2 regions of the Laceyella tengchongensis genome follow, and region 2 is predicted to be linked to the other one. Evidence: a T-box and tRNA genes for the amino acid it is inferred to sense, from the RefSeq annotation. Region 2 holds a T-box; the other holds one or more tRNA genes.
What was found. The T-box of region 2 lies ahead of metG (methionine--tRNA ligase). A T-box ahead of a tRNA ligase gene usually reads a tRNA of that ligase, here a tRNA-Met.

Region 1: it encodes a tRNA-Met, which carries the amino acid that the T-box ahead of metG (methionine--tRNA ligase) is inferred to sense. The anticodon was not compared.

Annotation. Positions count from the first base shown of each region.
Region 1 is NZ_FXTU01000007.1:105,818-119,102, reverse strand. Features, by position in the region: gene mfd (transcription-repair coupling factor) at 1-1,734, shown strand, start outside; gene QQZ12_RS13995 (peptidylprolyl isomerase) at 1,724-2,722, shown strand; gene spoVT (stage V sporulation protein T) at 3,133-3,675, shown strand; gene QQZ12_RS13985 (putative polysaccharide biosynthesis protein) at 3,776-5,398, shown strand; gene yabN (bifunctional methyltransferase/pyrophosphohydrolase YabN) at 5,446-6,918, shown strand; gene QQZ12_RS13975 (RNA-binding S4 domain-containing protein) at 7,001-7,282, shown strand; gene yabP (sporulation protein YabP) at 7,331-7,621, shown strand; gene yabQ (spore cortex biosynthesis protein YabQ) at 7,618-8,193, shown strand; gene QQZ12_RS13960 (FtsB family cell division protein) at 8,195-8,566, shown strand; gene QQZ12_RS13955 (exo-beta-N-acetylmuramidase NamZ family protein) at 8,796-10,094, shown strand; tRNA gene QQZ12_RS13950 (tRNA-Met) at 10,183-10,259, shown strand; tRNA gene QQZ12_RS13945 (tRNA-Met) at 10,267-10,343, shown strand; gene QQZ12_RS13940 (ribonuclease FAU-1 family protein) at 10,446-10,931, shown strand; gene spoIIE (stage II sporulation protein E) at 11,232-13,285, shown strand, end outside.
Region 2 is NZ_FXTU01000004.1:72,088-82,777, forward strand. Features, by position in the region: partial or broken gene ileS (isoleucine--tRNA ligase) at 1-1,352, shown strand, start outside; gene QQZ12_RS09810 (ADP-ribosylglycohydrolase family protein) at 1,310-1,969, shown strand; gene metG (methionine--tRNA ligase) at 2,035-4,017, opposite strand; T-box leader at 4,067-4,303, opposite strand; gene QQZ12_RS09820 (restriction endonuclease-related protein) at 4,647-5,744, shown strand; gene QQZ12_RS09825 (SRPBCC family protein) at 5,909-6,232, shown strand; gene QQZ12_RS09830 (SRPBCC family protein) at 6,229-6,375, shown strand; gene QQZ12_RS09835 (salicylate synthase) at 6,378-7,691, shown strand; gene QQZ12_RS09840 (alpha/beta fold hydrolase) at 7,709-8,485, shown strand; gene QQZ12_RS09845 (class I SAM-dependent methyltransferase) at 8,544-9,185, shown strand; gene QQZ12_RS09850 (HIT family protein) at 9,699-10,190, opposite strand; gene QQZ12_RS09855 (hypothetical protein) at 10,369-10,690, shown strand, end outside.

The DNA.
Region 1 (13,285 bases), on a different contig from region 2:
GGGTACGCATTTAGCAAGGATACGCCGTACCAAAAAGAGTTTGAAGCGATGTTTCCTTATGAAGAGACCCCGGACCAGCTACGTTCTATTGAAGAGATCAAAAAGGACATGGAAAGCGAGCAACCGATGGATCGCCTGTTGTGCGGGGATGTGGGGTACGGAAAAACGGAGGTGGCCATTCGGGCGGCGTTCAAGGCGACCATGGAAGGTAAACAAGTGGCGGTGTTGGTGCCGACGACGATCTTGGCGCAACAGCACTATGAAACTTTTCGTGAGCGCTTTGCTGACTTCCCAGTGCAAATTCGCGTGCTAAGCCGCTTCCGCACTCGTAAAGAACAAAAAGAAACATTGGAAGGGCTGAAGAATGGCACGGTGGACATTGTCATCGGAACGCACCGGTTGTTGTCCAAAGAAGTGGCTTATAAAGACCTCGGCTTACTGATCATCGACGAAGAGCAGCGTTTCGGCGTGAAGCACAAGGAAAAAATCAAAACGCTGAAACACAACATCGACGTACTTACGTTGTCAGCTACGCCGATTCCGCGGACCCTGCATATGGCTATGATGGGGGTGCGCGACCTTTCGGTCATCGAGACGCCACCAGAAAATCGTTTTCCGGTGCAAACCTATGTGCTGGAGTATTCGGGCGCCTTGGTGCGAGAAGCGATCGAACGGGAGTTAGCTCGCGGAGGGCAAGTGTACTTTCTTTATAACCAAGTCCAGAATATCGACCAGATGGCTGAGCAGATTCGGATGCTGGTTCCTGAAGCGCGCGTGGCGGTAGCACATGGGCAGATGCAGGAAAATGAATTGGAGAAAGTGATGTTGGACTTTCTCGACGGCGAATATGACGTGTTGGTCAGCACCACCATTATCGAAACGGGTGTGGACATTCCCAACGTAAACACCTTGATCATCTATGACGCCGACAAAATGGGTTTGTCCCAATTGTATCAATTGCGCGGACGGGTGGGCCGTTCCAACCGGATCGCTTATGCCTACTTCACGTACCAGCGCGACAAAGTGTTGTCCGAAACCGCAGAGAAACGCCTGCAAGCGATCAAAGAGTTTACTGAATTGGGTTCTGGCTTCAAGATCGCCATGCGGGACTTGTCCATTCGCGGGGCAGGGAACTTGTTGGGGGCCGAACAGCACGGGCATATTGCGACAGTCGGATTTGAATTGTACAGCCAGATGTTGAAAGAGGCAGTCGCTGAGTTGCAAGGTAAGCAGACGGAGGCCGAACCGAAGGAGCCGACGATCGATCTCAATGTTGACGCTTATCTGCCTTCCGAGTATATTCGCGATGAGAAACAGAAAATCGAATTGTACAAAAAGATTCGTGGCGTGACCAGCTTAAATGAAGTGAATGACTTGGAAGAAGAGATTGAAGACCGGTTTGGCGACTTGCCGGAGCCGGTGCAGATGTTGCTCAAAGTAGCCAAAATCAAGGCTTATGCGATTCTCTACGGGATTGATGCCGTCGAACAAAAAGACGGGGAGATTGCGCTCAAATTGGAGCCTGAACAAACGAATCAGATCGATGGACAAAAACTGTTCATGATTTCGCAGGACTTCCCAGGTAAAATTCGCTTCTCCACAGGGCAACGAATGGGGATTATATTTAAAATCAAAGGGATGTCTGCCAAAATGGCATTAGAAATGATTGAACAATTTTTGATAAAATATAAAGACGTCCCCAAATCGAAAGGAGCCAAGGCAAATGTTGAATAAATGGGTCAAACGAACGGCAACCATCTTATTGGCGAGTGCGCTGGTATTGACCGGATGCGGCGGGGCCAAAGAAGAAAAGCAAGACGACAAGAACAACACAAGCCAAGCCCCAGCTGAATTTAAACCCTTGCCAACGAACAGCGATAAAGTGGTTGCAGAGTATAAGGGAGGGAAGGTCACAGAAGCCGAACTCCACCGTTACATCAATATTGTGGCCTTTTTGGACCCTCAACTTGCGATGATGATGGGATCGATGAAAGATCAAGAGAAGAAGATCAAAACCGAATTGTCCAAAGAAGTGGCGGCGCGGAAATACATGGCTGGATTGGTCAAAGATGATGCTTCCTATCAGAAAAAGACCGAAGAGACCATGAAAGAAATCGAAGGCTCCTTCAAAAACCAACCCCAATCGCAACAAGGCGGGCAAAAACAACCGAAAAGCCTGGATGAAGCGATCAAGGGCAAAGGATTTACCAAAGACGAACTGAAAGACTTCTTCTACACCTTTCACAGAGTGGATGCATACTACAACGAACAGTTGAAAGATGAGAAATACGATTGGGTGAAAGTGCAACACATCCTGGTTTCTGTCAATGACGGACAAGCAGGGCAGCAAGGGCAGGCGAAACGGACCGACGCCGAAGCGAAGAAACGCGCTGAAGAAGTGAAACAGAAGCTGGAAAAAGGCGGCGACTTCGCCAAATTGGCCAAGGAATACTCTGACGACCCCGGTTCTAAAAACAGCGCGGGGATGATTGAAGGTTCGGCTGACCAATTCGTGCCGGAATTCGCAAAGGCTTCTAAAGAAATGCCGTTAAATGAAATCAGTGATCCAATCAAAACCAGCTACGGCTATCATGTGTTGAAGGTGTTGGAGCGCAAAAAAGAACCGCTGGCGACAGCCGACGACCAAGTAAAACAGCCGAAGAAACAAGAAGTGTACGAATCGGTGGTCAAAGAGATCGAATTTAAGTCCCTGTTGAAATAAAGGAAGGCTGCCAGGACGACTGGTGGCGACATGCAGGGTGACGTTCCTGTGCAAGCGGTGGATGACCCTGCGGGGAAGAGAGGGGCGGCTGAAGCGTGTTGAGTCAGCCGTCTCGCTTTTTTTGCGCAAAGGGCATGGAAAACACAAACATTGGCGTCAGGCTCCTTTTGCCAGCAAGTTCAAAGGGAGGCAACTTCTTGTTTTTTCTTTATGAACGGACCTCATCACAGATGGGGAGCCGTTTTTTTTTATGTATGTCATTGTCGTATAAACTTTTGGAAGCAGAACAATACTATGGGCGGTAGGACAAATTCAACCAAATTAGGTGACACTTCCTATCTCCAACAAAGGAATCATAAGTGAAGTGCTGGAGTTTTGCATAACATCAGATGAAAGAGAGGAAGTTTCCTATGAAAGCAACCGGCATCGTGCGTCGGATCGATGATCTCGGCCGTGTGGTGATACCCAAGGAAATTCGTCGGACGCTTCGGATTCGGGAGGGGGATCCGCTTGAGATTTTTGTTGACCGCGACGGTGAAGTGATTCTGAAAAAGTATTCACCCATCGGTGAATTGGGGGATTTTGCCCAAGAATACGCTGAATCCCTTTATGAAAATATTCAATACGCCACAGTGATCTGTGACCGGGACAGCGTGATCGCCGTAGCGGGCGCTTCCAAAAGGGAATATTTAGAAAAACCGATTGGGGACACCGTGGAAGCGTGCATGGAGCAACGGCGCACCCATCTTGAAAGCAATCCGTTGACTGTGGAATTGTTTAAAGGCTTGACTGAAGAATACCAATCCTATGTGGTGGTTCCAATCAATGCAGGCGGGGACCCCATCGGCGCGGTGATCATTTTCACCAAGAAAGAAGGGGAACGCTTGGGAGAGTTGGAAGTGAAGTTGGCCAGCACCGCAGCTTCCTTCCTTGGAAAGCAGATGGAACAATAGCTTCGACTTTTGACTGGCAGGTGAATAAACCTGCTTTTTCTTTGCCAACCTTTTGCGCTCTTGTATAATGAATAGCATGTGACGTGAAGGGGGAGGCAAGATGTCCAAGGCGGAGCGATCTTTTGTCCGCGGCGCGGCCATTTTGGGTTTGGCTGCGTTGATCAGCAAAATCTTGGGGGCCGTCTACCGCGTTCCCTATCAAAATATAACCGGCGATGAAGGCATGTATGTGTATCAGCAAGTGTATCCGTTGTACAGCGTTTTGTTGATCCTTGCGACGGCGGGGTTTCCCGCAGCGATTTCCAAACTGGTGTCAGAGCGCTTGGCTGAGGGAAATCCGTACATGGCTCGCCGAATTTTTCGCGTGGCTTCCGTCACCTTGCTTTTGATCGGTTGTCTATTTTTTGTCATTCTATTCGTGGGGGCGGAAACCATCGCTGGCTGGATGGGAAGCCGTCAGTTGTTGACCATGCCGATTCAGTCTGTATCATTTGCGCTGATTATCGTGCCCTTTTTGTCGGCGATCCGGGGGTATTTTCAAGGTCAGCAAAACATGTTGCCGACCGCTGTTTCGCAAGTTATGGAGCAGTTGGTACGGGTGGTGACGATCTTGGTCGCCGCTTGGTATTTCACGGAGGCGGGATTCGGATACGTTTATGCCGGGGCTGGCGCGGTGTTTGGTGCGACAACCGGAGCGGTCGCCGCTTTGCTCATCCTGATGGTGTATTGGAAGCGACATGCCACACCCGTACGACCGGAACCGGTGGCCATGACAGACGCGGCCCCATCCACCAAACAGCTGGTGGTGCGCATCTTGGTTTTGTCGATTCCCATCGGCATCGGGGCGTTGGTCTTGCCGTTGTATTCTTTGGTGGATTCTTTCACGGTTGGGAACCTGCTGGCTGAATCCGGTTGGGCAATGGATCAGGTGATCACAGAAAAAGGGGTATTTGACCGGGGGCAACCCCTGATTCAGTTCGGCTCCTTTTTCGCTACTGCCATTGCTTTATCGATTGTTCCGGCGATTGCTGAAGCCAAGACCGCGGGATACATGGAGGAAGCCAGCATGCGCGCGTCTTTGGCTTTGCGCCTGACTTGGCTGTTTGGCTTGCCAGCGTCGGTCGGTCTAGCTGTGATCGCTCTACCCACCAATGTGATGCTGTACAAAGACAGTGCCGGCTCGGATGCGTTAGCTATTTTGGCTTTTACCATTCTGTTTTCAACGCTCAGCCTCACGTCGGCTGGTGTTTTGCAAGGATTTGACCGGGTTGTCTTGCCTGCACTCCATTTGTTGTTGGGAGTGGGAGTCAAATTGGCAGGCAATCTGTGGTTGGTGCCGCTGTGGGACATTCGCGGTGCTGCTTTGGCTACTACGGTCGCTTATGCGCTTGTTGCCGGACTCAACCTTTGGGCGTTGAGACGGCACTTGCGAGGGGCGCTCCGGGAGCATTTCCGCTTCGGCCGTAGCTTGTGGGCGGCCTTGTGGATGGCTGTCGCTGTGGGCGGCGTCAAGATCGGATTGGAGACGGTGTTGGTGCCTGTGTTGGAGTATCGGTTGGCTATGGCTGTCACCGCACTGGTTTCTGTCATGGTAGGTATGCTGGCCTATCTCTGGGCCGCGTTTCGCTTTGGGGTGTTGACGCGGGAGGATCTGGAGAAGGTGCCGAAGTTGAAAGCCAAAGTGCTTCCGCTGTTAGATCGGTTGCATTGGTTGCGCATATGAGGAATTCTGAAGGATGTTGATTGAATGAAACGGGCAGGAGGGGAATCATGAACGGGAAAATCGTGGTTGTCGGTCTGGGCTTTGGCGATGAGAATGGATTGACGCTGGGGACGCTGGCCGTGCTGGAACGTGCTGACCGAGTATTCTTGCGCACAGAGCGTCATCCGGTTGTTTCATGGTTGCGCGAACGGGGAATCCAATATGTCAGTTTCGATGAGGTGTATGAGAAGCATGCCCGGTTTGAAACGGTGTATGAAGAAATAGCGGAACGCTTGCTGGCCTATGCAGAGGAGGGCGGCACAGTCGTTTATGCGGTGCCGGGGCATCCCATGGTGGCTGAACGGACGGTGCAATTGCTTCTGGATGCAGAAGGGGTCGTGGTGGAAGTTCACGGGGGAACCAGTTTTTTGGATGCGATGTTTGCCAGCTTGAAGCTGGACCCCATTGAAGGGTTTCAATTATTGGATGGCAACGATCTCAGCGCTTCCTGGTTGGACCCGCGGACTCACGTGTTGATTGGGCAAGTGTATGACCGCTTGGTCGCTTCGGATGTCAAGTTGACGTTAATGGATGTGTATCCAGATGAACACCCCGTGACTATCGCCACTGCATGCGGTGTTCCTGGCTTGGAGAAGCTGACCACCCTTCCATTGTATGAGTTGGATCATGGTGAGTGGTTTACTGATCTGACTTCCGTTTATGTACCGCCCGTCACGGATGAACGGGCGCTCTATCGCCAATTTTCCACCTTGGTGGATGTGATTGCGACGCTCCGAAGCCCGGAGGGATGCCCATGGGATCGCAAACAAACCCATGAGAGCTTACGCCGGTATCTCATCGAGGAAGCGTATGAGTTTTTGGAAGCAGTCCATGACGGGGATGAAGAGGCGATGGCGGATGAACTGGGGGACATTCTGCTTCAAGTGATGTTGCACGCGCAAATCGCCAGTGAAGAGGGAACGTTTGACATTTTTGAAGTGATCAGTCGCCTCAATGACAAAATGGTTCGCCGCCATCCCCATGTTTTTGGCGAAGCGCAAGCGGACACCGCGGAAGAAGTGAAGGCGAACTGGGAACAGATCAAAGCGAAAGAGCGGGAAGGGGAAGCCGAACTCCCTTCGGTTCTCGGTCAGGTGAATGAGGCGCTTCCTGCGTTGCTGTTGGCTTACCAACAACAGAAAAAAGCCGCTAAAGTGGGGTTTGACTGGGAGCAGATGGACGAGGTATTCGACAAGGTGCGAGAAGAACTGGATGAGTTGGGTCGCGCCGAAACCGCAGCGGAGCGCGAAGAAGAATTGGGGGATTTGCTGTTCGCTCTCGTCAATTTGTCCCGCTTCCTTAAAGTAGATCCGGAGTTGGCTCTGATTAAATCATGCCAGAAGTTTGCTCGCCGGTTTCGGTACATTGAAGAGCGGGTGCGTAGCCAAAAGCGTGCGTGGCCGGACGTGACACTCGCGGAAATGGACGCGTGGTGGAATGAGGCCAAACGGGAAGAAAAGGGGAATCCCAGGAATGAATGAAGGGTTTTCCTTCCGTTCGAAGAATTGTTCATAACATGGACAAATAAATGAGACAAGTTTGTGACAGCTGAGGTGACGACAGATGCGATTAGATAAGTTTCTCAAAGTGTCCCGATTGGTGAAAAGACGGACGCTGGCCAAAGAGGTATGCGACCAGGGCCGGGCCGAGGTGAACGGCAAACCGGCCAAAGCGGGTACTACGGTCGCGATCGGCGATGAGATCAGCATTCGTTTCGGCAACAAGCGGGTGACGGCGAGAGTGGAGAAGTTGCAGGAGAACGCCAAAAAAGAGGATGCGGGCAATATGTTCACCATTGTGCGCGAAGAACCGTTGAAAGCGGAAGAAGCGCCGCTTGAGTTCTAATTTCTGACCTTTGTCCATATCATGTACCATGGGAAGGGGGTACCTGATATGACGGAGGATTTGCATGGCCAGCCTAGGCATGAAATCGTGCTGACCAATCGCAATGTGATGGAAGTTAGCGGTGTTGTTCGCGTTGAGAGCTTTGACAGCGAGGAGTTCTTATTGCAAACCGACTGCGGCTATCTCGGCATCCGTGGACAAGACCTCCACATAAAGAATTTGGATCTCGATCAGGGACGGGTCGCGATAGAGGGGCAGATCATGGACATGAGCTATTTAGATGTCCATCTGCCTGCTAGCGAGAAGGCGAAAGGGCTGCTGGGGCGGATTTTCAAGTGACTCTGGTTACGCAATGGACCACGATGGGCCTGATGCTGGGGTCCGGCATCCTCATTGGCGTCATTCTCGATTTTTACCGTGTGGTTACCCAACGCTTTCGGCTTAAACGGTGGATCGTCTCCCTGATCGATCTGATGTATTGGATGGTTTCCAGTCTGCTTGTGTTTGGCTTGTTGTTGTGGAGCAATTGGGGTGAACTGCGCTTTTATTTGTTCATCGCAATCTGCCTCGGGTTTTTGCTCTACTTCAGGTGGTTTTCGCAGATGGTCATCCGTTTCATCCGTGTGCTGTTCCAATTGGTGGAATGGGTGATTCATTTTCTTGGGCAAGCCGTTTACACGGTGGTGTACATTCCATTATCATTTATGGCGCGAAGCCTCTGGACCTGTGCGCGGGCGGTAGCACGGGGGGCTTGGACCTTGGTTAGATGGGTATGCCTGCCGCTAGCTTGGCTCTTAGGCCCGCTTGTCCGTCCGTTGTGGAGGCGGATGCGGCCGCACGTGGATCAAGCGCGCTCCTTCCTTCGCCGGTTTGGGGCGTGGTGGAAAAAGAAAAGAGAAAAAGGTGGATAATATGCCTTTTCAGCGTTCGCGCGATAATATCTTGACATTTAAACGGAAAGTGGTAAAAGAGAAAGGACATGAGGAGCGGAAACAACCGCTTCATCCAGCCGTTCGGCGCCGGCGGATGATCTGGCTCGGAGTCATGGTCACGATCTTCTGTTGGTGCGTGGTGGAGCTGATTATCCAGCAAAACCGCATTTGGGACAAAGAAGAGGCATTGGCGGCCAAACGGCAGGAGTTGGCGGAAGCGAAAAGGAAAACGGCCCACATCAACGCGGAGATCAAAAAGTTACACCGCAAGGATTATCTGTTAGAATTGGCTCACAAAATGGGATATAGCAAACCGGGTGAACAAATATATTCATTGCCGGACAAGCGGTGATAGGGCCGCCTCATCTGCTTTCATTCGCCCGATGTGCTTCTGCCGCGCTCTTTATGCGTGGCGGGGGTGGACCTCTTGTGCGAGAAGACAAGGGGTTATTTTATTTTGGCAGGAATCAAAAGTACGTAAGTAGAAAATCTAGGCTATAAGCGATTTGGATGAATATTCTGTATGGGATCGGTTTGTTGGCATCAGCAGTGAGAATCTCCCGATGAAGGGGGTAATGAGGATGCTCCATATCAATCGCGCCCGCTGGTGGGGACTCACCCTTGTCTTTGTCCTCTTTTTCGCTACGCTTGGGCTAGTTTGGATGGATGAAGGGGAAGAAACGGCACAAGGGCGCAGGGGAAAGGTACTGACAGGCTTAGATATCGTATTGGCCAATCCGGGGATGTTCACTGGGAAGCGAGTGGGACTGATCACCAATCCGACGGGTATCACCGCCGATTACGAACATAGTTTGGATGCCATGTTGCGCAAGGGCATCCGCGTGACCGAAGTGTACGGTCCGGAACATGGGGTACGCGGAACAGAACAGGCAGGCGAGACGCCGGGAGAGCTGATCGATCCGAAGACGGGGCTTCCGCTTTCCAACCTGTATGGAAAAAAGCCGGTGGACATGGTTCCCATGTTCGCGGATGTGGATGTCCTTGTGTTTGACATCCAAGATGTCGGAACTCGTTTTTATACTTACATCTCCACCATGGCATACGTGATGGAGGCGGCAGCCATTGCCGATAAGCCGCTGTATGTGCTGGATCGCCCCAATCCGCTGGGGGGTGTCCGGGTGGAAGGTCCCGTGTTGGAGGAGAAGCACAGCTCCTTCATCGGCTTGTTCCCTATCGCCCTGCGGCACGGCATGACGGTTGGCGAGCTGGCGACCTTATTCAATGAGTGGTTTTTCCCAAAAAGCGGCAAAAAGAAGGTTGATCTCCACGTCGTGAAAATGAAGGGTTGGAGTCGGCAGGAAGCTTACGGGCAGACGGGGCTCCCTTGGGTGATGCCGTCGCCGAATATGCCGACGGTCACGACAGCACAAGTGTATCCGGGAACTGGACTGATCGAAGCGACTAATCTGTCCGAAGGAAGGGGAACGACGCGGCCGTTTGAATTGATCGGCGCCCCTTATGTGGAAGGCTGGAAGTTAGCAGAGGAACTAAATCGGGAACGATTGCCGGGAGTCAAGTTTCGTGAGGCGTACTTCACCCCTACTTTTTCCAAACATCAAGGGAAAGCCGTGGGTGGTGTACAAGTGCATGTGGAAGATCCGGCAACGTTTGATCCCATCCTGACGGGACTGGCTATCATTGAAAAGGTAAAAAAATTGTATCCGAGCCAGTTTGCGTGGCGCGAATCGGGGGAACCCTATTGGATGGATAAAATGACCGGCACGGAAAAAGTTCGCCAGCAAATCGACCAAGGGAAATCCGCTAGGGAAATCGTGCATTCCTGGGCGGCAGAACTGAATAAATTCAAAGAACTACGAGGAAAGTACCTTCTCTATCCGGCACGGGGAATCCCGCACTAAAAATATGCCATTTTTTTGTTGACATCACTGCGGACGCGTTATATAATAATCATTGTTCGCAGTGATGATTTCAATCATTTTAGAATGTCGCGGGGTGGAGCAGTCTGGTAGCTCGTCGGGCTCATAACCCGAAGGTCGCAGGTTCAAATCCTGTCCCCGCAACCAAATATATGGCGGCGTAGCTCAGCTGGCTAGAGCGTACGGTTCATACCCGTGAGGTCGGGGGTTCGAGGCCCTCCGCCGCTACCAAGTGCAAGAGAGGAGAAGGCGAGGAAACCCTATCGTGGGTGGTGCATCGCCTTTTTTTTGTGTCATTTTATTGGGATGCATGATAAGCATGGGAGTGGTTGTGTGAATGTCGTTATCAAGAAAGTCAAATTTACCACGATAAATAAAACATATACGGAAAAGGTGCGGGATTGGCGGGGGCGCTATTGCTTCTCTACGCAGTATGCCAATCCAGACGGCAAGCGGATTTTCCTCACCTACTATTTTGTGCGCAAGGGGTATACCATTTCAAAGGTGTTCAACCGATCAGGGGAATTCCTCTACTACTATTGCGACGTGATGCAAATGCACCAAGTGGGCCGGATGCGTTATGTCATGGTGGACTTGTTGTTTGACTTGATCGTTTATCCGGATGGCACCTATCACCTGATTGACGTGGATGAGTTTGCCGACTCGGTGGAACGGGGACAGTTGAAACGGCGGCAACAAGTCCATGCGCTCCGGACGCTGGATCAAATGATTCGTTTGCAGACGGAGCGGAAGTTGATACCGTCGTTTGTGCATGAAGCCCAGATGTATCCCTTGAACACGTACGCGCGTCGGCTTTGATGGGTTATTTCGACATGGCGAAACGATGGACACTGAAGAATATTAGAAGTTTTGTCGCTCCTGTGCTGAAAGTGATGCAAAACGACACCAAGGGATGGTGTTTAGACAAGCCCCCCGCTGTACCGCGGAGGGGTTTTTGTTTGCTGGCGAAGGGGAGAAAGCCAATCAAAGCGCTGGATAACCCAAAGGACAAAATTTGTCGTAAAAATTTTCTTTTCATTCAGACTGTTTGACAAACTTTTCTTCCGTCCCATCGCTATAATGGGTGGCACAAAGTGATTGGGGTGATGGGTCGTGCAAATGGGTACTCATATCAAAAATTTTTTCATTCGTCCAGTTAGTTGGTTTGGCGTGGATCAAAGCAGGCAGAGAAGAGCTATGTACCGGTTATCCACCATGTGGAATGTGCCAGTGTTGGTGATGGGTTTTCTCCTAGGTAGGGCCACCATTCTTGACACGTTCTCTCCGTTTGCGGTGGCGTATGTGGCGGTGATCTACCATCTTGCCCGTAAGCAGTGGCCGGTGGTGCTGTTGTCACTGATACTGGGGGCGGCCACTTTGGGGCCACTCAAGGCAGTGGAGACGGCTGGCGTGTTGGCGATTTGGTTGTTGATGCAAAAAGGGTGGGACTGGTTAGGGAAAGGGCAGATCAATTATGTCCCTTTTGTTGTGGGGGCATGCGGCGTCGCGGCCCACCTGGCGGAGGGGATGATCGGTGGTTGGAGCTCTTACAAAGGTTTGATGGCTGCCGCTGAAGTTTTGCTGAGTTTCATTCTGACATTCATCTTTGTGCACTCCCTGCCGCTGTTTACAGTGAAGAAAAAACGGATTGCTTTGCGGCATGAAGAGATCGTATGCCTGGTAATTTTACTCGGCTCGGTCATGACGGGCATGATGGATTGGTTTGTGGCAGATCTGTCGGTGGTCAACATGGTGTCCCGCTACGCGATATTATTGTTTGCCCTAATTGGCGGCGGGTTGCTCGGTTCATCGATCGGAGTAGTGACAGGAGTAATATTGAGTCTGTCCGACACTAAAGCGGTGATGCAGATCAGTTTGCTGGCCTTCGCTGGTTTGTTGGCCGGCCTGTTTAAAGAAGGTAAGCGGTGGGGGGTGGCCGTCGGTTTCATGCTCGGTTCGGCCATCCTGACCTTGTACGATGGTGGCGCCGAAGTGATGTGGATGTCACTCAAGGAGTCGGCTTGCTCCGTCGTCCTGTTTATGCTGACGCCCAACCGCTTGATTCAATCGTTGTCCCGTTTTGTGCCGGGGACAATGGAAAATCAGTCGGCACATTTAGAATATATCAAACGGTTGCGTGATGTGACCGCGGCCAAGGTGGAGCAGTTTACGGAATTGTTCCAGGAGCTAAGTTTCAGCTTTAGAGAGGACGCTACCAAGCATCGCAAAGAACATGAGGATCAGGTTAATTTTTTTCTGTCGGAAGTAATGCATGACGCGTGCGGGGGATGCCCCCGCTATGCGGATTGTTGGGACAAGCAAGTCATGAAAACGTATCAAGGCATGACTGACTTGATGGCCATGGTGGAAACGAGCGGTGTCACAGAAGAGATCGCGGTGCCCCCGTTTTGGGAGCAACATTGTATGCGGGGCGAACGGGTGATGGGTTCAATTCAAAAACAGTACGCCCGCTATGAGCAAAACATTTACTGGAAGGAAAAGATGCAGGAATCGCGCCGGTTGGTATCGGATCAACTGGCGGGCATGGCCGAAGTGATGGAGAAGCTGGCTAAGGAGATCCGCCATGAGACACAAGTGATGGCGGCGCACGAAGAGCAAATTCATGAGGCATTAGAGGAGTTGGGCCTGTCCATACAGCGGGTGGACATCATCAATCTCGAGGAAGGAAAAGTGGAGATAGAAGTGGTGATGCCGGAACGGGAAGGGTTGGACGAATGCAAAAAGCTGGTGGCGCCTTTGCTGACAGAAGTGTTGGGGGAACCCATCTCGGTGTACCGGAAAGTGATCAAAGATGGTTCACACGGCGCGGTCATCACCTTGGGTTCAGCGCAGCGGTTTGAGTTGAAAACAGGGGCGGCCAATGCAGCGAAAGGGGGCGGGGTTATTTCCGGAGACAGTTATTGTTATATGAGTTTGGGCACAGGCAAATGCGCGGTGGCGTTATCTGACGGCATGGGGAATGGACAGCGCGCCCAAGAGGAGAGCAGCGCCGCGCTCAAGTTGTTGCGCCGCTTGCTTCAGTCGGGGATGTGTGAAGAGCGGGCGGTTGACACGGTGAACTCCATCTTGAGCCTGCGGTCGGCGGACGAGATGTTCGCCACGGTCGATTTAGCTATCGTCGACTTGAATTCAGCGAAGGGGCGGTTTATGAA
Region 2 (10,690 bases):
GTAAGGATAGTGTTTTTGCGTATGAGAAGGAATGGCGGAAACTAACTGAAGCGATTGGTTATTGGACGAACATGGATGATCCGTATATTACATTAAAAAATAGTTATATCGAGAGTGTTTGGAATATCCTATCCACCATTCACAAAAAAGGATTGCTCTATAAAGGACATCGTGTGAGCCCATACTGTCCTTGTTGTCAAACTACGCTTAGCTCTCATGAGGTTGCACAAGGCTATGAGGATGTAAAAGACTTGAGTGCAACCGTAAAATTCCGCAGTAAGGATTCGGATGATACTTTTCTTGCATGGACAACCACTCCATGGACTCTACCAGCTAATGCGGCTCTTGCGGTAAATAAGGAGTTGGAGTATTCCAGAGTAAAGCAAGATGGTGAAACATACATTGTTGCAAGCAACTTAGTGGAGAAAGTAATGAAGGGAGAATATGAGGTTCTCTCCACCCACAAAGGTGCTGAGTTTGTTGGCGCTCGGTATGAAGCACCATTCTCATTTGTAACACCTGAACACGGTCATTTAGTGATTGAAGCTGATTTTGTCAGTGATACAAGTGGTACAGGGATAGTGCATATGGCTCCTGCACATGGTGAAGATGACTATCGGGTAGCAAGACAGAGTGGAATTAGCATGATTCAAGTTGTGAATAGATCTGGTTGTTACACTGATGAAGTTGAGCCGTTCGCAGGTCGTTTTGTAAAGGATTGTGATGTGGATATTGTTAAAAACTTGTCTCAACGGGGTCTCCTTTTCCACAAAGAAAAGTATGAGCATAGCTATCCGTTTTGTTGGCGTTGTAAATCTCCGCTTCTCTATTATGCAATGGAAAGCTGGTTCATTAATACAACTGCGGTGAAAGACCAACTCATCGCAAACAACAACGCGGTTAAATGGTATCCAGATCATCTTCGTGAAGGGCGTTTCGGTAAATTTCTTGAGGAACTGGTCGATTGGAATATCAGCCGTAATCGTTATTGGGGGACCCCATTGAACGTTTGGGTATGTACGGACTGCTCGACAGAGTATGCTCCGCACAGCCATAGTGACTTGCGGGAAAAAGCTATCCAGCCTATTGATGAAAACCTGGAGCTTCACAAACCATATGTAGACGAAGTGAAGCTCAAATGCCCAAGTTGCACTGGCATTATGGAAAGAACACCGGAAGTGATTGATGTGTGGTTTGATAGTGGATCAATGCCATTTGCACAATATCACTACCCCTTTGAAAATGAAGAGCTGTTCCAAGAGCAATATCCAGCAGACATGATCTGTGAAGGCATTGACCAAACACGTGGTTGGTTTTTCAGCTTACTTGCGGTTTCAACACTATTTACTGGAAACATGGTGATTCTTCCGCAATATCAGCTGCTTGTGCTGTTGCCGGTGCCATAACAGCCGCTCTTGAATCCCTTCCTCCTTTGGATATCATTCGGATATCACAAGAGGCAGCATTTTTAGGACGGAAATGGGGAAAGCCATCTACTTTACCCGACATATCTGAATTGATCGAACAGGCATATGAATCGATTAAACATATTCCTACCGATGACTATGAAGGGCTATATTTATCCTTAAACAACAGTGTGGGAATCAAACGAGAAGCCTGTTTTTTAGTTCCAATTGCCATTGCAATCGCAATCCATTCTTTAGACGCTCGTGAAGCCATCTTAATTGCTACGAACATGGGGAATGATGCAGACACTACAGCATCCATTGCTGGAGCGATTGCAGCTACCATTCATCCTGAATCATTACCTGGTGACTGGGTGGATGCTATGGAACGAAAAAACAATCACCAGATTAGCGAGTTAGGATCGGCATTAATTAAACAACGAGAACAATTGAAATCTAATGAATGTATTCTCTATGATAAGGAAGGAATAAAAGCTCATCCGAATTGTTCCGATTGCAAAGGTTGGATGAGATTCTTATATGAATATGAATCAAAAAAGTAGAAAGGTCGATAAACAGAATGAAGTCGATAGAATCTCTAATTTCTATCGACTTCATTTGATGTCGGCTATTTCACACGGGTACCATTTGGAATATCTGCTGATACTGTAGAAAGCACCAAGCGATTCCCTTCTTTGGCAGCTAAAACCATACCATTCGAATCTTCACCACGTAGTTTCACTGGTTTTAGGTTCGACACACAGATCACTTTTAGTCCTTTTAGCTCCTCAGGACGATAATACTCAGCAATTCCAGATACAACTTGACGACGTTCCGTACCCAAATCTAACTGTAATTTTAATAGTCGATCCGTCCCCTTGACAGGTTCCGCATCAATTACTTCCGCTACCTTTAATTCGACCTTCATAAAATCATCAATACTGATCACTCGATCATCAGTTGTTTCTTCTTTTTGCTCTGTTTTTACTTCCTCTTTTGGTTCTTCTCTACGCTTGGACGATTGCTTCATAATTTCTTCGATCACTTCTAGTTCCTTCTCTACATCCAAACGTGGGAAAATCGGTTTTCCTTTGTTTACTTTCTTTCCCGATTTAAGTCTTCCAAACCGGTAAATACTGTCCCAATTTTTTTCAGATTCCTCGACAATGTTAATTTGATCCCATATTTTTTGCGGAGTACGAGTCATGAATGGCTGGATCATAATACTTACGATCCGGACAGTTTCTAACAAATGATAAAGAACAGAGCCTAAGATCGCTTTGTTTTCTTCATCTTTTGCAAGATTCCATGGAGTGGTTTTTTCAATATAACGGTTTCCGGCGCGAACAATCTTCCATAGTTCGGTTAATGCAACCGAATATTGGAGTTTTTCTATTGACTCCTCAAATTTGCCAATCACTTCATTTATAATGGATGTCAGCTCAGCATCAAATTCGGTTCCATTTTCAATGTACTCAGGGATGATTCCTCCAAAGTACTTTTCTACCATTGTTAAAGATCGATGAAGCAAATTTCCCAAATCGTTAGCGAGGTCTGCATTTACGCGCTCAATGAAGTTTTCAGGAGTAAATACTCCATCCGCACCAAAAGGAACTTCACGTAATAAATAGTAACGCATAGCATCCAATCCAAAATGATTCACAAATGGTACAGGATCAATTACATTCCCTAAGGATTTGGACATTTTTTCTCCTCTGACCAAGAAATAACCGTGACCAAATATTTTTTTGGGAAGTGGTAAATCAAGAGCCATGAGGAAAATCGGCCAGTAAATGGTGTGGAAGCGCACAATGTCTTTCCCTATTAGATGGACATCTGCTGGCCAATACTTTTCAAATTTGGCTTGTTCTTCGGGATCATCCGAAAGATAGCCAATCGCGGAAATATAATTCGTCAATGCATCTAACCACACATAAACGACATGTTCCGGATCATGTTGAACTTTGACCCCCCAATCAAAGGTAGTACGAGAGATCGAAAGATCTTCTAAACCAGGCTTAATAAAGTTCTGGATCATTTCATTCTTACGGGATACTGGTTCAATAAACTCTGGATGTTCTTCATAATATTGAAGCAAGCGATCTACATACTTACTCATACGGAAAAAATAACTTTTTTCTCTGATCTTCTCTGTAGGGCGACCACAATCCAAGCACTTATGTTCAGGTGCTTGCCTCTCTGTAAAATAGGCTTCACAGGGAATACAGTACAGACCTTCATACTCGCCTAAATAAATATCCCCTTGATCATACAACTTTTGAAAAACCTGTTGCACGACTCGTTTATGACGTTCCTCTGTTGTACGGATGTAATCGTCATAAGAAATGTCTAAGCTTTCCCATAGTTCCTTTACACCTGCTACGATTTCATCCACAAATGCTTGTGGGGTTTTGCCAGCTGCTCGGGCTGATTTTTGTATTTTTAACCCATGTTCATCTGTTCCTGTTAGGTACATGACGTCATATCCTCGTAACCGTTTATAGCGAGCAATGACATCTCCAGCGACCGTGGTATACGTGTGACCGATATGCAGTTTGTTGCTTGGATAGTAAATTGGGGTTGTTACATAAAACGTCTTTTTGTCACCCATTGATAAAATCTCCTTTCTTTGAAATAAAATAAAAAACCGCCTCCAATATTATTGGGGCGAGGTTGTTCGCGGTACCACCCAATTTCAGTACATGAGTGATTACTAAAAAATCATGTACCCTTTAGGGCAACCCGATAACGCTGGTGTGCGTGAATTTCCTACTAAGATTCCCGTTCAGAAATCATTCTCAAAGGGCATGTTCACGAAGTTCCCTATGCCGGCTTTCACCTTTCCCGGCTCTCTGGTGATAGTTCCGTTCGTTACTCATCCTTTTCATAGAATGTTTGGATATACAGATAGTAGTTACATTTTATCTTATCCCAAAACTGATTGCAATATTCTGGAACTATTTTTCGGACTGTTTTGTCATTGATATGGGTAGCTGAAGGGAAAAACAAGCTGTATGAATTTAAATGAAGTGATTGGTCCTTTCTCGGGCCTTTTTATTTTCCTTGAGAAAGGAAATGTATTGAAAAATTCGCAACATGCATGATAATGTGGTATCTCTTTATTCGTGAGATGGAGTAGAGGAATTTTTTTGTAAGGGGAGGAAAAGGATTGAGTAGGTAGAATTAAATAAAGCTAATTAGTTGTAATTTTATTTCTAATCAGATAAGAAGGAGTATTGCATGGACGTTACTAAATTACTGAAAGACTTGGCTATTGGCATTATTCATTATGAAATACAGTCGCAAAAGTCAACACTTCCTCCCTTACCGTTATTGCCTCAGCCTCTTCAAATATCTTGGAATCAATTAACAATGGAGTGCATCAAAAAGGGAATATGTCCTCCAAAGAATTTACAAGAATTTGTTGCGTGGCTTACTACACCGATAGAAGAATGGGAGTATTTCGGTGAGAAATGGAGTGAGTTGGGTTGGAGAGGTTGCTTGGTAGAAGATTTAGCGCCAACTGAATTGAGTTATGATTTAAGCCAAGGAGCTCACGAGGCTCCAGAGCTTGAAGATCATACTTATGCGTTTAATCAATTGAGAAATTATTGCAAAGAGATAAATGAGCCGCAGCTATATTCAAACATTCGCCTGTTTTTGTGTGAAAACCCTATCATAAACGATATTTCATGTTTGATGGATATTGATGGTATTGATACAAAGAGTATGAATTGGGTAAGAGGATTTTACGAACCGATTCCTTCGCATTGTATTAAAAACAATCGAATAATTTTATGCAAACATTGTGCTTGGCCACTTAAATGGAAAAACGGGCAGTTGAGTTGCTTGGATGATTTGTGCAAAAAAGCGGTGAATGACTTTTTAAATATTGATCAAAATCAATCTAAACCAGTGGGGAGATCAGCATATCAAACCACATTTAGTGCCCAACGTGCCATTGTTAGACCTGAAGTTGCCTTGCTTCCCCTTTTTGAACAGGTAAAAAAACACCCTAATATTGCTCATTACGAATTCTGGCCCCAGTTCGACAGCTTTGATCTATATCTTGTCTTTAAAAACGGGAAAAAATGGGCAATTGATATGAAAGATTATCATAGACCTAAAGAACTCGCTAATGAACTAAATCAAGCATATGTATCACAGGTTCCAGAGTGGGATCGATTCATTTATTTATTCCCTAATCATCGAAAGAAGATAGATCGTTTCTACATGGAAAATTTCCTTGAAAAATGGGATAAAAAATCTAAGCCAGAGTTTACAGCCATGTTTGTCGATGAATTTGTGGCGTTTTTAGAAAGGGGAGGGCCATTTTGAGATTGTGGGACGATTGGCTAACAGATTTTCTTAAAGATCAGACACTTAGCTTGTTTCTACTGGGTAAAAAAGAGCAGAAGTCGCATGCTTTCCATTGCGAGTGAAAGGGCTTGATGCGAGTTGGGTGAGAGCCGTCGGTATTGTGAATGAATAGGAGGAGCAAAATGCCACGCATCGAAAACTCGATAATTGTAGAGCGCGATTTTGATACCACCTTTGACTTGACCAACGATATTGAGCTTTGGACGAAATTATTCACGGAATACAAGGAAGCAAAGGTGTTAGAGAAAAATGGAAACGAAGTGCTGTTTCAACTGACAACATATCCGGAAGGGGAGCGGCCTTCCCGCACATGGGTGTCCCGGCGCATCATCGACAAGGAGAATAAACAAGCGACCGCGGAAAGATTGGACCCTAAGTTTCCGTTTAAATATATGAATATTCGGTGGTCTTATGAGGTCATAAGCCCCAATCAAGTGAAAAAATGACTTGGATGCAAGAATTTGAAGTAGATCCAGAATGTCCGATCAGTGAAGAGAAGATGACGCATTTCCTCAATCAAAATACCAAGATCCAAATGAGCGCCGTGAAAGAAAAAGTAGAATCATGGCCGGGAAATGTGGAGGGATAAGGGTGAAGAAAACCCCAATGTATGAAGAGACATTTGTGGCGGGCGCGAAAGAACCATTGAAAGTCCTGCACCATCTGGCAACAAGTGAATTTGTTACCGATTATCTATTATATGAAGGAAATGGTGAGGTTCGGATTGTCGGCAATGTGGTGGCCAAAATCGAAGTGCTACAAGACATTGTCCGCTTTCAATATGCTGGTGACACCACAGAAGAGCCGGCGAAGGACCCGCTCAAACAAGCGGAGAGGTTTTTGCACACGCTTCCTTTGGAGCAGTGGACGGCATATGGTTATGTGGGGTTTGATATTTGCAAATATTACTACAACTACTTCAAATCCAGTGCGGAGCCAATCTTGTGTATGATCGTGCCGGAGTTCGAACTTCGTTTCACCCAAAGCGGGGTTTATATAAAGTCAGTCACCCAGCAAGCCGAATTGATCCAAATATTGGAGTCGGAGATTGATTTGCCAACCTATGAGCGGTATCCTCTGAAACTGGACTATGCTGACCGTGAAACCTATCAACAAAAAGTCCAATGTCTCATTGACAATATCCAACAACGGCAACTTCATAAGACGATCCTCTCCCGTTCAGTCAAGGTACATGATCAACTTGATCCCATTCTCACTTATGCGGAGGGGACAAACGTCAACAACAGCGTGCGTTCGTATTGCCTTAAACTGGGAGGCGCAAAAGTGGTGGGCTTCAGCCCTGAGATCCTCATGGCCGTCGATCGCGAGAGATTTGTGCTCACCAATCCACTTGCCGGGACGCGCCCGCGCGGGGACACACCTGAACGGGATCGACAATTGCACGATGAGTTATTCACCGATGCAAAAGAGGTGAAAGAACACGCTTTGTCTATCTGGTTGGCGCAGGATGAGATTCGGAGCGTGTGCGAGCCAGATACGGTTCGGGTGCTGGATTTTATGCAAGTCAAACGATACCGCTGCGTTCAGCATTTGTCTTCACGGGTTGGGGGGACGATCAAAGCGGACCGGACGTCATGGGATGCGTTGAAAGCCTTATTTCCCGGCATCACCGTGTCGGGGATTGACAAAGCTTCTGCGTTGGAATGGATTTCGCAGTTGGAAGAGGAGCCGAGAGGCATCTATGCTGGAGCGGTAGGATGGATTGATTCAAGCGATAGAGCGGATTTGGCGATTGCGATACGCTCTGTTTTCCAATACGGCGATGTCATTTCGTTTCAAGCGGGTGCCGGTATCATGGGAGAATCGAATCCTGAGAATGAATACTTGGAGACGGTTAACAAAATGAACACCATGCTGTCCACGTTGGTGCTGAAACATGGGTGAAGGAGTGGCGTGTGAGAATGGCATGGATTGATGTTGGCGGCATTCGCACGTACTATGAAGTAAGAAATATCGGGGAAATAGATCATTCAGAGGATGTGTGCCTTTTCATTCATGGTGGCGGAGGCAGTGTCCGCCACTGGTATCCTCTTTTTTTAGAACCAGAGATGGACATGCCGTTGATTGCCTTGGATTTGCCGGGACATGGATTGACGGGTGGGACAATATGTAAAACCATTCCAGACGTGGCAGCATTTATTGATCAGTTCTTGGATGCCTTGTCGGTGAAACGACCTGTCACATATGTAGGACACTCGATTGGCGGTCTGATCGGTTTGCAGTTTGCCTTACAATTTCCCGCGAACGTAAACCGATTAATCCTGTTATGCACCTCAGCCAAAATCCGATTACATCCTGATTTCGTAAAGCAAGCATTGTCAGGAGAGTGGGATCTGGAAACATTGAAAGGGAGTTTTTTTCCGGGGGTACCGGAAGAAAAGCAATCGCTTGTACTGAATGAATATTTGCGCTTGCGAACGGATGCGGCGAGCCAGGATTTTTCCGGCGTGAGTCAAATCGACCTACAAGAAGAGTTGTCGCGGATTTCCTGTCCGGCTTTGGTTATTTCAGCGAATGAAGATGTGATTATTTCACCCCGCCATTCACGCAACTTGGCTAAAGGCTTAAACTGTGCCAAGCACGTGGGAATACCCAACGCGGGGCATTATGTGCAAGTGGAACAGCCACAGTTAGTCGCACACGAGATCCATCGGTTTTATCATGCTGTTCCAGAGTGACCTTGCAGGCATTGATTAGGTCCAGGCAAGAAAAATAATTTGTTAAAGGATGTTGGTTATGAAATCAACACAAATTAACGAATATTACAAAAAGAAATACTCCACGCTAAAACCTTCCCAATATGAATGGACGTCCGGTACGGCTTCGCCGAAGCTGATCAACATGGTCGAAACGGGGGTTATCCCAGAAGGGGCCAAGATATTGGATATCGGTTGCGGTATTGGAACCGAGGCGGTTTATTTGGCGTTGAATGGCTATGATGTAACTGGATTGGACATATCAAAGGACGCGATAGAAAAAGGGAAACAATTGGCCGAATTTTATGGTGTGGAGGTCAATTGGCTGGTAGCTGATGTGCTGGGCATTCCCATTAAAAGTGATAGCATCGACGTTGTCACGGACCGTGGCTGTTTTCATTGTATCCGAGCTGAGCAAAGGGAAAAGTTCGCCAACGAAATCGCCCGTGTGCTAAAGCAAGGCGGATTGTATACCATGAGTTGCTTTTCAAACCAGGTTCCCGGTAACCCATATCCGGTGGAGACAGACCATTTCGTGATCAACCATTTTGGGGTGTCCAGCAAGGAAATTTTGGAAACGTTTAGTGCCAGCTTTTCATGTGAAAAATTAGAACTGATCACAAACAGCAAAGCCGGGGAAAAGGGATTTTACGGTTGGCATAGTATGTGGTACAAGTTGTGATTCAGTTCGTACATCGGGACTAGCTGTGGAACAATACCCTTCTTGAATTAATCAGTGCTTTTCTGCACCAGCTTGCCTACGATGGTTGAATTGGTGAGCTTGGGCAAGCTAAAGATATAAGGATTGGCATGTGCCCCTGCTGTGTGAAGGAAAGCGGTGGGGGTATATTTTTTGTTGATGATCAAAATGAGGTTGGGGGCGTAAGAAAATGTAGTCCGAGATAATGCAAAGATGTATTCTTAGGGTAAACCAGAGTAGATTTGGAACAGTGAATAATCCTATGTTTCTGAGGGTATTTCAATTTAAGTACATTAGAATTCAATGGATTATGGGGTGAAGACACACTGGCAAAAGCAAAGTATGATTTGGCAATTTAATAAGCCTAACAATTGGAGATTAATCGATCATGCTTGTGCAATTCATAGTAGTCGAGCAATCGAAGAGATCGTTAAACGATGAGAGGAGACGACTGAAAAGAGGTAAGGAAAGGGTGATAGAATAACCACTTCATTTCTAATTTGAAGTATTTAAATAGTTTTTGAGCGCATGGATTGCTTCTATTATTTTTTCGATTTCATCTTTATAATTTCTTTTTCGTCTTGCATGAAGAAGTACAGGACGAACTGATTCGATCGATCTCCCAAACTGATACATCCAATCATATCGGGGAACCATCCATGTATGGAAATGGTGTGTAGTATCTTCATTATAGAAATAGTAGACTTGTTCAATCCCTAAGACTTTGCGTTGTGCTTTTCGAATCAGATGAAGTGTATGAATATAATCGTTTAGCTCTTCTTCTGTAAGCTCATCTAGACACTTAATATGCCTTTTTGAAGCTAAAATTACAAGACCTCGAATAGGGTATGCAACATCTTGATGAGCATGAAAAAACTTTGTTTCATAGATTGTGCCCCCATTTGGCTGTACTGTTCCTTCTACAATAGCACAGCTTAAACAATGAACAGTAATCTTACGGCCGTCTGCTAAAGTAATGTTTTTCAAATATTACTCACCCCTGTTTTGAGTTTATCATTATTTAAGTGATGCCAATACTTAATTCTTTCTTAGAGTTGAAAATGTTTGATTGTGTTGTTAAATGTGTTTACCAAAGCACATTTAAAAGGGTATAATAATAGTGCATGGTGCATATAATAAAAAGATGAAAAGGAGATGGAAAAGGATGGGGTTGGCTATGACAGCCAAGAGACGTGTAACTACAGATATTCTAAGGTTCCTTAATGATCGAGTCTTATCTGTCACTCAATTAACCCGAAGTAAAAAATTGACTGAGATTCTTGATTCCTATTCCCAAGAGAAAAGTACAGATGTGTATGTGATTCAAAATGTAAAGAAGCCTGGAAAAGCGGTTATTGCTGATCTGAAGTATTTTGAGGAGCTTTTGGCATATAAAGAAGCTGTTGATTGGGCGTTGGATCACGCTATTGAGGAAATTGCCTTAGAGAGAAAAGAGACAATCGCCGATATTCCTCTTCCTCAAGTAA